Regions from separate parts of the Clostridium felsineum DSM 794 genome, predicted to be linked through region 1. Evidence: riboswitches for the same ligand, from Rfam matches in the RefSeq annotation. Region 1 holds a riboswitch; the other holds the start of a gene.

Region 1 (8,216 bases):
TAATATTTTTAACAAAGTCTAATTTTTTTACATAACGTAGAACCTCACCTGCATCCTCTAATTCATTTGGAACAGTCATGTCTTCAAATAGACCATCGCTATCACCATGACCGTTAAAATCAAATCGCAAAGAGACAATATTGTTTTCTAAAAGTTTTTCTGCAAGTGCCAACTGTAGTTTTCTATTACGATTTGAAGTAAAACCATGCATTATGATAACAAGAGGATATTTTTTGTTTTCTTCAAGAAAAGGATATTCCAAAGTACCAACTAAATTTAAGCCTGCTCTTTTTATATTTACAATCTTTTGCATATAACTAATCCTTTCAAAACATGTTGCGTTTACTTAATTATACCGTATATACGATTACTGTTAAAAGGAATAATTACTTCTTTATTTTCTTGTAGTCTTTATCAAAGTACTTTCCAGCACGGATATCATCAGTCATACCTTTATAAGGAGCTTCACTGATAACTTCATTATTATCTTGTCCCGCATTTCCCATATAAGTTATAGTTGCAAATTCAGGAACTACATATTTGGGATAAGTTTCATATTTTACGCGTGATTCTTCCATTAAATCAATGTGTTCATTTTGATAAGTCACAGTGATTTCTGGATGTTCGTGAACCCATTTTGGGAAGAAGATAACTCCATGTAACTTTCCTTCGTTTGGCATAAAATCTAAAGCTACATCAGTACCAGTTGGTTCAGTCCAAGTTATTTTGAATACTCCATCTGTTAATTTTACAATGTTTGCTTCTTGGTCAGTTACCCAACGACCAGCAACCATACCACCATGTATACGATAATCAACAGTATGATCATTTTTTGCATACCATTCATATTCCCAACCATTATCATAAGTATAAATAAAATGTGTTCCTAAAAAGTCATCTAAATCTTTAAATATTTTCTTCTCAGACATAATAATTCCACCTTTCATGTTACATGCATATAAACATGTACTTCAAAACATGTAATTAAAGACATGTTTATCTTATAACATTTATGATATACTTATAATATAAAATTGTCAAGGGAGATAATTATGATTAGAAAGAATATGCTTAGGTACATTATTTTAGGGCTGTTAGAAAAGCAAGAGTTGAGTGGTTATGATATTAAAAAGATATTTGAAGAGGAGATAGGTGAATTTTGGAGAGCAAAGCATAGTCAGATTTATCCTGAGCTAAGAAAATTAGAAGAGCAAGAGTTAATATGTTCACGAGTTGAAATAGTAGGAAATAAACTTGAAAAAAAGTATTATACACTTACTAAAGAGGGAGAAGTAGAGCTTCAAGCTTGGATTTCTTCAGGAACAACAGAGTTATTAGCAACTAAAGATGAATTTATTTTGAAATTATATTTTGTTCATCATAGTAAGGATGTAAGATTAAAAGATATGTTTGAAGAACAAATAAAATTACATAGTGAAAAGCTGGAACATTTAAAGCTTAGAATGAAAACAATTTTTGAAAGAGAAGAATATAAAAAAGAGAATTATGGACACTATCTTATATTAGATCATGCGATTATTAGGGAAGAAGGATATTTAAATTGGCTTAAAAAACAGTATGAGGAGAGTTTATAATTATGAAATACTATTTTGCGCCACTAGAAGGTATTACAGGATACATATATAGAAACGCCTATGAAAGGTTTTTTGGAGGTATGGATAAATATTTCACACCGTTTATTGTGCCAACTAGTAGTGAAAAATTAACCTCAAGAGAATTAAGAGATGTACTGCCAGAGAATAATAAAGTACCTTTTTTAGTTCCTCAAATACTAACTAATGATGCTGAAAAGTTCATTTTTACAACTGAGAAATTGATGAGGTTTGGATACAAGGAAGTTAATTTAAATTTAGGCTGTCCATCAGGTACAGTTGTAGCTAAAGGTAGAGGTTCAGGGTTTCTAAAAAAGAGGAAAGAGCTAGATGAGTTTTTAGAAGAGGTATTTTCCAAGTCAAATGCTAAAATTTCTATAAAGACTAGGATAGGGAAAGATTCTCCAGATGAGTTCTATGAGCTTATTAAAATATATAATAAGTATCCTTTAGAGGAGCTTATTATACACCCAAGAATACAAACTGATTTTTATAACAATAAGCCTAATATGAAGGTGTTTAAGGATGCTTTAGCATTAAGCAAAAATAGGGTGTGTTATAATGGCGATATTTTTAAGGTAGAGGATTATAAAAAACTTACAGAAGAATTTTCAAATTTAAATACTGTTATGCTTGGACGTGGGATTATTTCAAAACCTAATTTATTAAAAAATATTAACAACGTTCATGATTCAGACAAAGAAGTATTGAAAGAATTTCACGATACAATTTATAAAGAGTATCAAAGCTTTCTTTCAGGAGAAAAAAATGTATTATTTAAAATGAAAGAGGTTTGGTTTTATATGATACATTCCTTTAAAGATAGTGATAAATATTTTAAAAAGATACGTAAAGCAAATAGATTAAACGAGTATGAATTAATTGTATCAAGGCTTTTTAAAGAATTTGACTTGATTTAAAGTATAGTGTATACTAAAAAAATAAGTGAATAACTGAGGTAGAGGCGCAGACTTTAAAAGTAAAATTGTTGAGGTAAGCACAATGAAGCAGTTTGAAAGGAAAGGTTGCCGAAGCATATGATTAACGCTTTAAAATCATATTGCTGGGTTTGTATAAAATATATACAAAACTGTCACAAATGGAAATTGTGGAGAACTATCATTTTTGTGGAATTAACGTATATTTGTACGATTGAATATGTGTTTAAGTGCCCTGAGTGTAGTCTCAGGGCACTTTTTAGTTTAGTTACAAATAGAATTAATCTACTTTTTATGTTCGACTTAGTTAATTCGCTTATCGGAAATATAACCGATAGGGGGAATAAAAAATAAATACTACAAAAGAAACAAATTCAAATGAAGTTAAAAGAGGTCTTAAAGCAAGGCATCTTAATATGATTGCTATGGGTGGAGCCATAGGAACAGGAATATTTGTAGCACTTGGTGATACCATACATCAAGCAGGTCCAGGAGGTGCACTTGTTGCATATGCTTGTATAGGGGTTATGGTTTACTTTTTAATGACAAGCTTAGGAGAAATGGCTACTTTCATGCCAGTGTCAGGTTCATTTGAAACCTATGCTTCAAAGTTTGTTGATGAATCCTTAGGCTTTGCGCTCGGATGGAATTACTGGTATAACTGGGCTATTACTGTTGCAGCAGAGATGGTAGCAGGTGGATTAACAATGAAATTTTGGTTTAAGGGTGTACCACCAGCTATATGGAGTATTGGGTTCCTTGTATTAATAGTTGCCTTAAATTTATTGTCAGTAAAGGCATATGGAGAATCAGAGTATTGGTTCGCAGGAATTAAGGTAGCTACAGTAATTATATTTTTAGTTGTTGGGGCGGCAACTATTGTAGGAATACTAGGAGGTCATGCAGTAGGTTTTAAGAACTTTACAATTAAAGATGCACCGTTTGTTGGGGGTGTAAAATCTATTTTCATGATATTCTTAATAGCGGGCTTTTCATTTCAAGGTACAGAGCTTGTTGGTATAGCAGCAGGAGAGAGTGAAAACCCTAAAAAAACAGTACCTAAGGCTATTAATACAATTTTTTGGAGAATTTTAATTTTCTACTTAGGAACAATATTTGTTGTAAGTGCAATAATTCCTTATACAGAGGCGGGCGTTGGTACAAGTCCATTCACTTTAGTATTTCAGAAAGTTGGTATTGCAATTGCAGCAAGTATAATGAACGCAGTTATTTTAACATCTGTATTATCTTGTGGAAACTCTGGTATGTATGCTTCTAGTAGAATGTTATATGCTATGGCTAAGGAAGGAAAAGCACCCAAAGCGTTAGGAAAGCTTAATAAAAGAGGAGTTCCTGTAAATGCACTAGCACTAACTACACTAGTTGCATCAGCTTGCTTTTTAACAGGAATTTATGCTCAAAGTACTGTATATGTATGGCTTGTTGCTGCTTCTGGACTTGCAGGCTTTATTGCTTGGGCAGGTATAGCAGTTTGCCATTATCGTTTCCGTAAAGCATATGTTGCACAGGGACATGATTTAAATAAGCTTATTTATAAGGCAAAGTTATTTCCAATTGGTCCAATAATAGCGTTAGTATTATGTACGGTAGTTATTTTAGGACAAGGACTTACTTACTTTCAGGCAGATAAAATAGATTGGGGCGGAGTAATATCCTCTTATATAGGCTTACCATTATTTATTATATTATGGGCTGGATACAAGATTAAACATAAAACAAAAGTTGTTAATATACATGAAATAGATTTGAATGTTAATACTAAAGATTCAGAATAAGTTGTTTAAATAAAGATAAGAGTCATACCAGTGATTTTGGTATGACTCTTAATTTTGTTCAAGCTTTTGATAACAATTTTTTCACAGATGTATCCACAGAAGTTTCTATAACTAATCCACCATCAATAACTAATGGAGTTCCATTCATAAAGCCTGCTCTTGGACTACAGAAAAAGGCTACCGCATATGCTATATCCTCTGGTTTTCCAACTCTTGCTTCTGGAAGGTTATCCTTAGAGACATTAATAACGCCTTTACACATTGGAGTTGGAATTATACCAGGTTGTACTATATTAACGGTTACACCTGAACCATCAAATTCTTTTGCTAAAGAATATCCCATACCAACCAATCCATGCTTTGCAACTGCATAATTCATTTGTCCTGCAAAGCCATGATATCCAGCAACAGATGAAATTAAAACGATTCTTCCGTATTTTCTCTTACGCATCCGATCACCGCAAGCCTTTACACAGTTAAAAGCCCCAAACAGATGAGTTTTAATAACTGCATCAAAATCTTCTAAAGGCATTTCAGTAGAATATTTTAAAGGTGTAGCATTTCCAGCATTAGATACCAGTATATCTATTTTCCCATATTTTGAGTAAACCTCATCTACAGCTTTATTTACTTCACTGCTATTCGATACATCAACGCTGTAAGTTTCTACTTTTCCACCCTTTGAATTTATTTCTTTTTTAGTTTCCTCGTTTCTAGTCTTGTTTCTAGCAAGGATTATTACATGTGCGCCCCTATCGGCTAGTTCAAAACTAATAGCTTTGCCTATACCAGAATTACCACCAGTTACAATGGCAACTTGATTTAATAATTCTTTTTCCATAATACGGCCTCTTTTTCTATTTTTAAAATTAATTTATATTTTTAGACAGTGTTAAAAGTTTAGAAGAAAAACTTTTTAGTTTTTCACCTTCAGAAGATAGCTGCATTGCTTCTGAAGTTTGAGTTTCAGCAGCATGCGAAAAAGCATTAAATACTTCTATGATATCGCCTATATTTTTCTTTATTTTTATTAAGGTATCATTTATTTGAGCAGTTGAGTCCTTACTATTTGCAGCAAGCTTTCTTATTTCTTCGGCAATAACAGTAAAACCTCTCCCATGTTCACCTGCTCTTGAAGCTTCAATGGCAGCATTGAGTCCTAATAGATTTGTAGTATCTGCAACATCTTTTATATATTTAATTACGTCATCCATGTAAGTAAGTCCATCTTGCGTTTCGGTAACTATACTATTCATATTTTCACTGCTTCCAGACAACTCCTGAGTATTACTTGCTAGTTCTTCCGAAGAAGCGGCGAGTTCTTTGGAAAACTCCTGCAATTCAGTAACCATTTCAAGGACTGTATTCTGCTTTTCCATTGATACAGCAAAATTTATAGATGCTACCACATTATTAGTATTTGGATTAATTATAGGAATACAGTGGCTTGAAATGGGAAAACCAAAAGCCTCCTTTGGATAATCTACAGACTGTTTTTTTCTTGATAAAATTGCTTTTTCGGTCATATCACCTTTGTTTAAGGTTGAACCTTCACTAATGTTTAATTTGAAGGTTTTTGCTTGAGAGACGGCTACGAATTTTTCTTTATCAGTGATTCCCAAGGCTACATCATCAGAAAATAACTGTGGTAAAGTGGAGCACAGTATTTTTAGTGCTTCCAAAAGTTCGTCATCGCTAATGTTCATTTGTTACATCTCCTTTGATAGTACTTATATACAATATATCGTATATTTTCCAGAAGACATAATAATGCTTTTTATTCTAAATTATAATTCTGTGTAACAAAAATAATCAAAGTCTGCGGGCTTATTACTTCCAGTTATATCAATGCAATTAATCCCGACAAAAGCTCCAGTAAAAAATCCACCGCCTTGTACATAATCATCAGACAGTTTTCTTGATTCAAAGGTGATAGGTATTTTTGACCAGGTTTTGCCGTCAAAGGAATAAAAGTATTCATAAATGTCAGTTCTTACTTCAACTTTAAAATGTACATATTCAACAGTACTAGGTATAGGAATTGTATTATTTTTTAGAGGCATATCAAAGTGAAAGTTGTCACAAGACACAATATCAATTATTCTGCCTTTAGTTTCATTCCAGGTTACTTGTATAGTGGACCAATTCTCGGTATTATAATAACAAGTTAATCCTGCTGCTTGTTGGAAGGTATCAGGATTAAAAGATACACTTGTTGATGCATCAAAATTAAAGGATTGCCATCTTCTTGCTACAAAAGCTTGCACAAAGGTAGATGTTAAAGATTCTTTACCATATAATCTTAAATTACCTTTTTTTGCTTTTAAAGAGGCTATATCTTCTGTAAGTGGAATACGTAACGATTGAAAGTTAATATTTAAAGTTTGGCTATCAAAATCATCTTTTTCTTTATAGCTTTTCTCCCATTTCACCTCTGGAATTTTAGGAGCTTCAACCTCAATAGAGCCTTGTTTGCCACCAACAACTCGTGGCCAACCATCTACCCACTCAATTTTTTGTAATGAAGTTTCACGTCCAAGTGGACAGTATCCCCTTTGTTCAAGCATTGGCTGATTTATAACGGGAAGAGGACGTCCTACCAAATGTGCCAAATACCATTCATCAGTGTGAGTATGAACAAGAGAGGCATGGCCGCATTTTTGTAATGGATTTTTAGGCTTGTGCCATGAAGTTAATAATGGATATTCAGGATCTATTTCGTAAGGACCAGTTAAACTTTTAGAGCGAGCTACAGTTTCTGAATGCTCATAAGTTGTACCACCTTCTGCAGTAAATAGATAATAGTAATCTTTAATGTGATATAAGTGAGGACCTTCTGTGTACTTAATATCAGTTCCTTTATATATAATCTTTGGTTTGCCGATTAATTCCTTTTTTTCATCAGAATATTCCTGAAGAACAATTCCGTAAAAATTATGATTGTAAGTACGTTGATCCCAATACATGTTTACAAGATATTTTTTGCCATCATCATCGTGAAATAATGAAGCATCAAAACCTGAACCATTTAAAGTAATTGGATCACTCCATATGCCATCAATACTTTCACAAGTAGTCAGATAATTATGGCAATCCTTCCACATACCATCAGTTACCTTTACGTCTGTATATATAAGCCAAAACTTTCCGTCATGGTAACTTAAATCAGGAGCCCATATACCACCTGAATTAGGATTACCTTTCATATCAAGAAGTGAAGTTCTATTTAAAGGATGGGCTATAAGATGCCAGTTAACGAGATCTTTAGAATGATGTATTTGGACCCCTGGAAACCATTCAAAAGTTGAAGTTGCAATATAATAATCAGTACCAACACGACAAATACTTGGATCAGGGTTAAAGCCTTTTAAAACTGGATTTTTAATCATATATTTAAATTCTCCCCTCTATTTAATTTACTTCTTTCTTTTAAAGTAGCTATAATATGTTTATATTTTTTATCATCTAAGTTATAGAAAGTAATATCTATTAAAGCTAGTACCATAAGTACAGCAGGAACAACTGTAGCTGTTAGAAGTATGCCTGTTAGTGCATGAGGAGTTTGTGATTTATTAGCAACATATCCAAAGCTTCCAAGTATAATTCCTGGAACTGCACCGCCTAAGGCCATTCCACATTTAAAGAAGAAACCAATGATAGCATAAATCAATCCACTTAAACGTTTTCCTGTAACATATTCTCCATATTCAATTGTTTCAGGAATCAAAGACCACATAAATGCACCAGCAGTTAAGGAGCCTAGTGATGTAATTACACGTGATACTAATATTATTCCTACCATGTGAGTTGGAATGATTAAAAGTGATAGAGTGCCAAGTACAGTTATTAAAAGAGATCCTATTAGTAAT
Region 2 (8,216 bases), 120 kb from region 1:
TAACATTAACTTTATTTTTATATAATATTCCTGATGGTATTAAGTGAAGCTTATATTTCTTATCTCCTACTTCAACTGTATGCCCTGCATTATTACCACCTTGAAATCTAACAACCACGTCAGCTCCTTGTGCAAGATAATCTGTCATCTTACCTTTTCCTTCATCTCCCCACTGGGCGCCTAAAACAATAAATGCTGACATAAAAACTCCTCACTTTCATAATTTAAAAATTGCTATATAAAATTACCAAAACTAATATACCATAAAAAAAGCAATTTGTCTTTATTTTTGAGGTAAAAATTCGAATATTGTCACTTATATTCAAAATATTGTTCGTATAATCTGAACTAAATTTCTTCTTTTTATGTTCCTACTTATCAAAGCGTTATTGTAAATTTTGATAACCTTTTTACCAAAACTTTCTTCTGAATATGCATGTGATTTTTCTCTAGCGTTGAAAATTATCTTTTGCCTTAATACCTCATTGTTTTTTAAATTTTCTACTGCCTCTACAAATTCATTTTTATCATTATACGTAAATCCAGTAATTCCATTTACAATTAAATTTTTAACACACAAATCCCACTTACATATAACTGGGCATCCACTTGCTAGTGCTTCAATATAAGTTAATCCTTGAGTCTCACTTTGAGATGCCGTTACAAAAGCTATTCCTAATTTATAATATTTGTATACTTCTCTACTATCAATCATTCCCGTAAATTTTATGGTGTTCTCCATATTATACTTAGAAACCATTTCTTTTAATTTTACAAGATATGGTCCTCCACCAACTATTAAAAGCTTAATATCATTTAACTTATTACTATTTTCTCTAACTAAATTTATTATCTCATCTATATTTTTTTCTTCAGCAATTCTTCCAACATAAACTAAGATATTATCTTCCGTTTTCCATCCATACTCACTTAAAATTTTTCTCTTTTCCTCATTAGATACATCCTTTTGAAATGATTTAATATCAATTCCTGTAGGAATAATCTTTATATCCTTATAAACATCATAATCAATAAGAACATCTCTAACCTTTTGTGTTGGAACTATAATTTCATCGAAGGTATTTAATAAAATTTTCAACAATCTAGCCATTGTACCTTTACGTAGAACTTTACCGCCCAAAAAGTACTGAAGATAATCTTCATACATTGTGTGATAAGTATGCACTTGAGGTATATTGAGCTTTCTTTTTATATATTTAGCAACTAACATTGTAGAAAATTCCGTCTGCGAGTGTATAATTTCGGGTGCCCATTCTACTATTTTGCTTATTACTGTATTTCCAAATGGCTTCATTATTCTAGCATCTGGATACACCTTAACAAAGTGGGAATTTAAATAGTAAATATCACCTTCTATATATTCTCTTCCGTTATAAGACAGCGTAAGAATTCTAACCTCATGTCCTGCCTTTTTTAATTGCTTATATAAATTATTAGTTGATATTACAACTCCATTTACCATGGGGTAATAGGTATCTGTTGTTATTAAAATTTTCATTTTACCCTCCATTTTATTTTTTGTATATGAAGTGGTATGCTTTAGGAATACTACTTTAAGAATTATACACTATAGATACATTTCCTTTTTATTTTTCCTCATTTAGTATAAAATTATTAATTCTTATGCTTATATTTTCTGCTAGTATTCTCACTAATAAACTCCACTTATAGCTTCTCAAGATAATGAGTGGGTAACCCCTGAACCATCCCATAAACTTATAATATTTCAACTTTAATTTAGAATTTTCAGTCAAATATATATTATCTACAATTAATGCGTAAGACAATGTCAACATAATTATTTTTCCCAAATTATTTTATAAAATCATATACCCTAATTACTTATAATATTACACATACTATATTTTATGCAAACTTATATGCTTTTAAGCACTTACTCTTTCATCTTAACAAAGCACTCTTTTGTAGTCAAATAAACTTTTATTACATTTAATCTTTATTATTTGTAATAAACTATTGAATTTTTACTCATTTCATGATAAAAAGTATTTAGCCTCATATTTTAATATGTATGTGCAAATAATATTCTAAAAGAAATATTATAAAGAGGTGATGAATATGAATATACCTAACTTACTCACCCTTTTTAGGCTTTTTTTAATTCCTTGCTTTATATTTGCTTTTTTTTCAAATTCAAATAATTGTTTAATTAACTCGGCAATTATTTTTTTTACGGCCGGTTTTACAGATATATTAGATGGATATATAGCAAGAAAATTTAATGAAATAACTAAATATGGAACTGTACTTGATCCACTTGCCGACAAACTCATGCTCTTAACAGTTTTAACTTGTTTAAGTATAAAAGGTTACATACCAATATTAATATTAATTATAATGTTAGCTAAAGAATTTTCTATGATAATCATAGGTATTTTTCTTTATGGGAAAAACATAGTAATTCCCGCTAATATATGGGGTAAAATATCAACACTAATTTTCTATGTTGCTATTCTATTCTTTGTTTTTGATAAAACCTTTGGAACATATATATTATATTTAGCTCTTTTAGGTGCGGTTATTGCATATATAAACTATTTTTTCATTTTTTTATCTAAATATAATGAGAAGGTTACTAAATAAAAAGGGTTCTCCTTAAAACCAATATTGACTTTAAGGAGAAACCTTTTATCTTTAATTATATGATTTTTATTTAAAATATCTGTTTAATAAGCCCTTAAATGCAGATCCATGTCTTGCTTCGTCCTTGCACATTTCATGTACTGTATCGTGTATAGCATCATAATTAAGCTTTTTAGCTAATGTTGCAAGTTCCTTCTTTCCTTCACAAGCTCCCTTTTCTGCATCAACTCTCATTTGAAGATTTGTTTTAGTATCTGCTACTACCACTTCTCCTAAAAGTTCTGCAAATTTTGCTGCATGCTCTGCTTCTTCAAATGCTATTCTTTTATATGCTTCTGCAACTTCTGGAAATCCTTCTCTATCTGCCTGTCTTGACATTGCAAGGTACATTCCAACCTCTGTACACTCCCCTGTAAAGTTAGCTCTTAAGCCTTCTAGAACTTCCTTATCTACACCTTTAGCTACTCCTATTTTGTGTTCATCTGCCCATCCTTCTGCCTCATCTTTAACTTCAACAAATTTATCTTTTCCTGCATTACATACTGGGCATTTTTCTGGAGCATCCTCTCCTGTATAAATATATCCACAAACCACACATTTAAATTTTTTCATTTTCGTTTCCTCCATCAATCTATTTTAAGACTACACTTAGCCTCTTCTATTCTATTTATATTTTTATTAATTTATTTCAAGTAATATCTATATTCTATTTAAAATATCTATTTAATAAGCCTCTAAAAGCAGATCCGTGTCTTGCTTCATCCTTGCACATTTCATGTACTGTATCGTGTATAGCATCATAATTAAGCTTTTTAGCTAATGTTGCAAGTTCCTTCTTTCCTTCACAAGCTCCCTTTTCTGCATCAACTCTCATTTGGAGATTTGTTTTAGTATCTGCTACTACCACTTCTCCTAAAAGTTCTGCAAATTTTGCTGCATGCTCTGCTTCTTCAAATGCTATTCTTTTATATGCTTCTGCAACTTCTGGGAATCCTTCTCTATCTGCCTGTCTTGACATTGCAAGGTACATTCCAACCTCTGTACACTCCCCTGTAAAGTTAGCTCTTAAGCCTTCTAAAACTTCCTTATCTATACCTTTAGCTACTCCTATTTTGTGTTCATCTGCCCATCCTTCTCCCTCATCTTTAACTTCAACAAATTTGTCTTTTCCTGCATTACATACTGGGCATTTTTCTGGAGCATCCTCTCCTGTATAAATATATCCACAAACTACACATTTAAATTTTTTCATTTTTAACTTCCTCCCTTTATCTCTCTCATATAATTAAGCTAAGCTTATTTGATTTTTATATTAAATTTATTATCTCTTTATATTTTTGCTACGTCCTTCTGACAATTATTATTATATAATAGTTATTATCCGTTTGCAATAGTTTTTTAAAATTTTTCTTGTAATTTTTTTCTTCACTATTTGTAATGCCCTGGTATTCCAAGCTTTACCACCACAAAAAATATTTTTTATGAAAGATTGTGTACTAAAATATATCATTACTTTTGCATTAATATTATTTATATGATAAACTGTTTATAAAATTAATTCTTACCTAGGGTAGAGGTGCTGTAGTTATTATTACTCCTTCTTAGCTGGCAGGCTGTGAGGAATGAGGAAAGGAATTTCAGCCGAAGAAAGAATTCTCGCAGGAACTCTTTCTGGTTTTGTATAGAATATATGCAAAACTGTCACTATTTCTATAGTGGAGAGCTACAAGGTGCACGTGATATGTTGATATTAACAGTAAAGGTGTTCCTTTGCTGTTAATTTTTTTGTACCAATAAAACCCCTGGTAAGGGAAAGAGGGATTAAATGAAATTAGAAGGCGTTTTAGTACCATTAGTTACTCCTTTCAAGGATGGGAAGGTAGATTTAGTTTCATATGAAAAGCTTATAAAAACATATTCTGAAAAAGGCGCAGCAGGTTTTATGCCTCTTGCAACAACTGGAGAAACTCCTACTTTATCAGATTATGAATATGAAAGTATTTTGGACAAAACTCTTGAAGCAAACAAGCTTAATCTTCCTATATATGTTGGCTTTGGTGGAAACAACACTGAAAAAATGACTAAAGATATTAAAAAACTTGAAAAATACAATATTCAAGGTATTTTATCTGTATGCCCTTATTACAATAGACCTGATCAAAGAGGAATATATGAACATTTTAAAAGAATATCAGAATCCACTTCTTTAGATATAGTTCTTTACAATATACCATATAGAACTGGACGAAATATTGAAAATGATACAATAAGAAAGCTTTCAGAACTTAAAAATATAGTAGGTATAAAAGATGCTTGTGGAGATTTTAATCAAACCACAGAACTTTTATTAAATAGACCAGAAGACTTTTCAATACTAACTGGCGAAGATGCTTTCTTTTATAGTACTCTAATGCTTGGTGGAGATGGTGGTATAATGGCATCAGCTCATTTAAATACAGAAAAATACGTTGAAGTATATAATAAGGCAAAGCAAAATGATCATGTGGGTGCATTTAAGCTTTGGAAAGAAGTCGTAGATATAATACCAATGTTATTTAAAGAACCTAATCCATCACCAATTAAATACTGCCTTCATAAGCTTGGAGTAATAAAGTCCGATGATGTTAGATTACCTTTAGTTAGTATATCAAAAGAACTATCACTAACATTAGATAAGTTATTAATCCTATAAGTTGAATTTTACAAAGTGCTGTAAAACTATTTTTTAGTTTTACAGCACTTTTCATTTATATAACTATTTTACATAATTACAATATATAATTATAAATGATGTAAATTTATACCCGATAAATTATAATAGGTAAACTAAAATAATATATAAATTAGGAGGATCTATGAATAAAAAATTACGAAACACATGTATTGCTTCTATGTTACTCGTTTTGGGAAGCGCATCAAGCGTTTTGGCAAAAGCCACAGCAAATATTAATCATAGAGAAAAAAATAATTTAAGTGCTAATTCAGTAAAAAACGTAAATACATATAAATCAGAAGAGACTAAACCAATACATCAATATACTTTTGATAATGATGAACCAAATGCTTATTTCACAACTGATACAGGAAGTGAAGCTAGTAGCTACAGTTTTGCAAATGTTAATAATACAGGTTTGGTAAATGAAGATGGTAAAATATTTAGAAGATTTAATAGTGACAATAGTCAAGTAAATATTTCTGCCTCTTCTATGCCAACCAAGAATGTAAGCATGAAGTTTGATGTTAGATTTCCTCAAAATAATACAGGAACAAGTACTATAATATCTTCATCAGATGGAGTTAATTTAAAGTTACAGAATAACTTCCTAAACTTTTATATCACATACCACAATGCAAATATAAATCGTATACAAAGCACAATTAACTTAACTGCTGATGCATCAAAATATTTAGATGGTAAATGGCATACAATTGTACTTAGTTATGCTGGGGATTATGCATTAAATGGGGTAAAAATGTATGTTGACGACTTAGTAAATCCAATAGCAGTAGGCACTGAACAAGCAAACGAAACAAATGGACAGGGTGAGGACTTTACTTTAGGCGGTGGAACCTTTGATTTAGATAATTTTCAGGTATATGATAAAATATTAGATTATACCACTAAAATAACAGGGATTTCTTTAAATAAGGAAACAGATGAATTAAAAGGTGGAGAAACAGATACACTACAAGCTATAATTGCACCTGACAATACTACAAATAAAAATATAAAATGGAAATCCAGTGACACAAGTGTAGCAACAGTAGATAGCAATGGTAAAATTACTGCAATTGGAAAGGGAACTGTTCAAATAACAGCCTCATCAGAAGCTGATAGTAACGTGAGTGCATCTTGCACCGTTACTGTAACAAATGCACCAGATCTCATAAAACCAATTGATGAATTTACCTTTGATGATGATACTGTTCAACTAGGTGGTGATCATTTAGTCGATACAGGTAATTATAACAAGAATAAGATTCCTTCAAGTTATGGATATGCACATAATACAACCATAATAAAAGAAGATGGAAGGATCTTCAGAAGATTTAATGGTGACAGTAGTACAGCCGATATTTTTGCCTCTTCTATTCCAGCTAAAAATGTAAGCATGAAGTTTGATGTTAGATTCTCTCAAAATAATACAGAAACAAATACTATAATATCTACATCAGATGGAATTAATCTAAAGCTAGAGAATAATTCCTTAAACTTTTATATCGCATACCATAATACAAATATGAATCGTATACAAAGCACAATTAACTTAACTGCTGATGCTTCAAAGTACTTAGACGGAAAGTGGCATACAATTGTACTTAGTTATGCTGGAAATTATGCATTAAATGGAGTAAAAATGTATATTGATGACTTAGTAAATCCAGTAGCTATAGGAACTGAACAAGCAAACGAAACAAATGGACAAAGTGAGAACTTTACTTTAGGTAGCGGAACCTTCGATTTAGATAATTTTCAGGTATATGATACAATATTAAATTAATGTTTTATTATCTTTCATAAAATATACTGTAAAAAATAAATAACATTTCATATATAGTTATCCACATTTATGCTAAAATAAAAAATATAAATGTGGATACTTTTATGTAAAGGTGGATAACTTTTTAATATTTTAATTGAAGGTGATTATTACATGTCAGAAAACAGAATAAAAAAATTAACCCCACTCTCAGAAACAAAGTTTTTAAGTCTTTATGATATTGAATATGAAAATAAAAAACACGATACAAGGCATTGGGCTGTAGCTTCTAGAAAAAATTATAATACTCTTAAAACTCAATACTTTGATAATCTATCCGAAAAAGCAGATGCAGCTATTCTTGCAGCTTTTCATAAAGATACAGAAAAAATAGTTTGCATAAAACAATTTAGAGTACCTCTTAATGATTATGTATATGAACTTCCTGCCGGTCTTATAGATAACGGAGAAGACTTCAAAGAGGCTGCAAAACGTGAACTTAAAGAAGAAACTGGTCTTACACTTTTAGATATAAATTATGATAAAAGTAAAAGTAAGGTATATGCATCTGCAGGCATGACTGATGAGTCTGCTGCAATGGTATTTTGTACTTGTACAGGAACCGTATCTCAAAATTATCTTGAGGATGATGAAGATATAGAAGTTGTTTTACTCTCTAAAGAAGATGCAAAGAAGCTTTTAAAAGACGATATAAAAATGGATATGAGAGCTTTTATAACTCTTCAAGCCTTTGCTGAACTTGGCAGTAAGTTATTTGATTAATAAAGGAGACTTTAGAGAATGATTGATATTGTAAGTGATGTTATTAAAGAGATGATTTTATATTTTGATGGAGATGTACGCCGTATAAACCATGCTTTAAAGGTTTATAGCTTTTCAAAAACTATAAGTGAATTGGAAAAACTACCTGCTGATGATTTTAAAATCCTTGAGGTTGCTGCTATTCTGCACGACATTGGCATTAAGGAAAGTGAAAAAAAATACAATTCTTCAGCTGGAAACTATCAAGAACTAGAAGGCCCTCCTGTTGCTAAAAAACTTTTAGATAAGTTTAACCTTAATTCTTCATTTGTTGATAGAGTTTGTTAC

Evidence for each region. A riboswitch is a leader RNA that binds a small molecule or an ion and turns the genes downstream of it on or off. The one in region 1 is predicted to bind lysine.
Region 2: linked by a shared signal. The riboswitch ahead of dapA (4-hydroxy-tetrahydrodipicolinate synthase) and the one ahead of CLFE_RS02130 (amino acid permease) in region 1 are both predicted to bind lysine.

The regions. Positions count from the first base shown of each region.
Region 1 is NZ_CP096980.1:419,091-427,306, forward strand. Features, by position in the region: gene CLFE_RS02110 (alpha/beta hydrolase family protein) at 1-313, opposite strand, end outside; gene CLFE_RS02115 (phenolic acid decarboxylase) at 387-929, opposite strand; gene CLFE_RS02120 (PadR family transcriptional regulator) at 1,053-1,595, shown strand; gene CLFE_RS02125 (tRNA dihydrouridine synthase) at 1,598-2,533, shown strand; lysine riboswitch at 2,565-2,740, shown strand; gene CLFE_RS02130 (amino acid permease) at 2,902-4,347, shown strand; gene CLFE_RS02135 (SDR family NAD(P)-dependent oxidoreductase) at 4,406-5,188, opposite strand; gene CLFE_RS02140 (methyl-accepting chemotaxis protein) at 5,217-6,053, opposite strand; gene CLFE_RS02145 (glycoside hydrolase family 43 protein) at 6,135-7,736, opposite strand; gene CLFE_RS02150 (glycoside-pentoside-hexuronide (GPH):cation symporter) at 7,733-8,216, opposite strand, start outside.
Region 2 is NZ_CP096980.1:294,815-303,030, reverse strand. Features, by position in the region: gene CLFE_RS01500 (adenylosuccinate synthase) at 1-202, opposite strand, end outside; gene CLFE_RS01495 (glycosyltransferase family 4 protein) at 323-1,519, opposite strand; gene pgsA (CDP-diacylglycerol--glycerol-3-phosphate 3-phosphatidyltransferase) at 2,101-2,625, shown strand; gene rbr3B (NADH peroxidase) at 2,692-3,237, opposite strand; gene rbr3B (NADH peroxidase) at 3,332-3,877, opposite strand; lysine riboswitch at 4,189-4,359, shown strand; gene dapA (4-hydroxy-tetrahydrodipicolinate synthase) at 4,451-5,317, shown strand; gene CLFE_RS01470 (Ig-like domain-containing protein) at 5,481-7,127, shown strand; gene CLFE_RS01465 (NUDIX hydrolase) at 7,281-7,889, shown strand; gene CLFE_RS01460 (HD domain-containing protein) at 7,908-8,216, shown strand, end outside.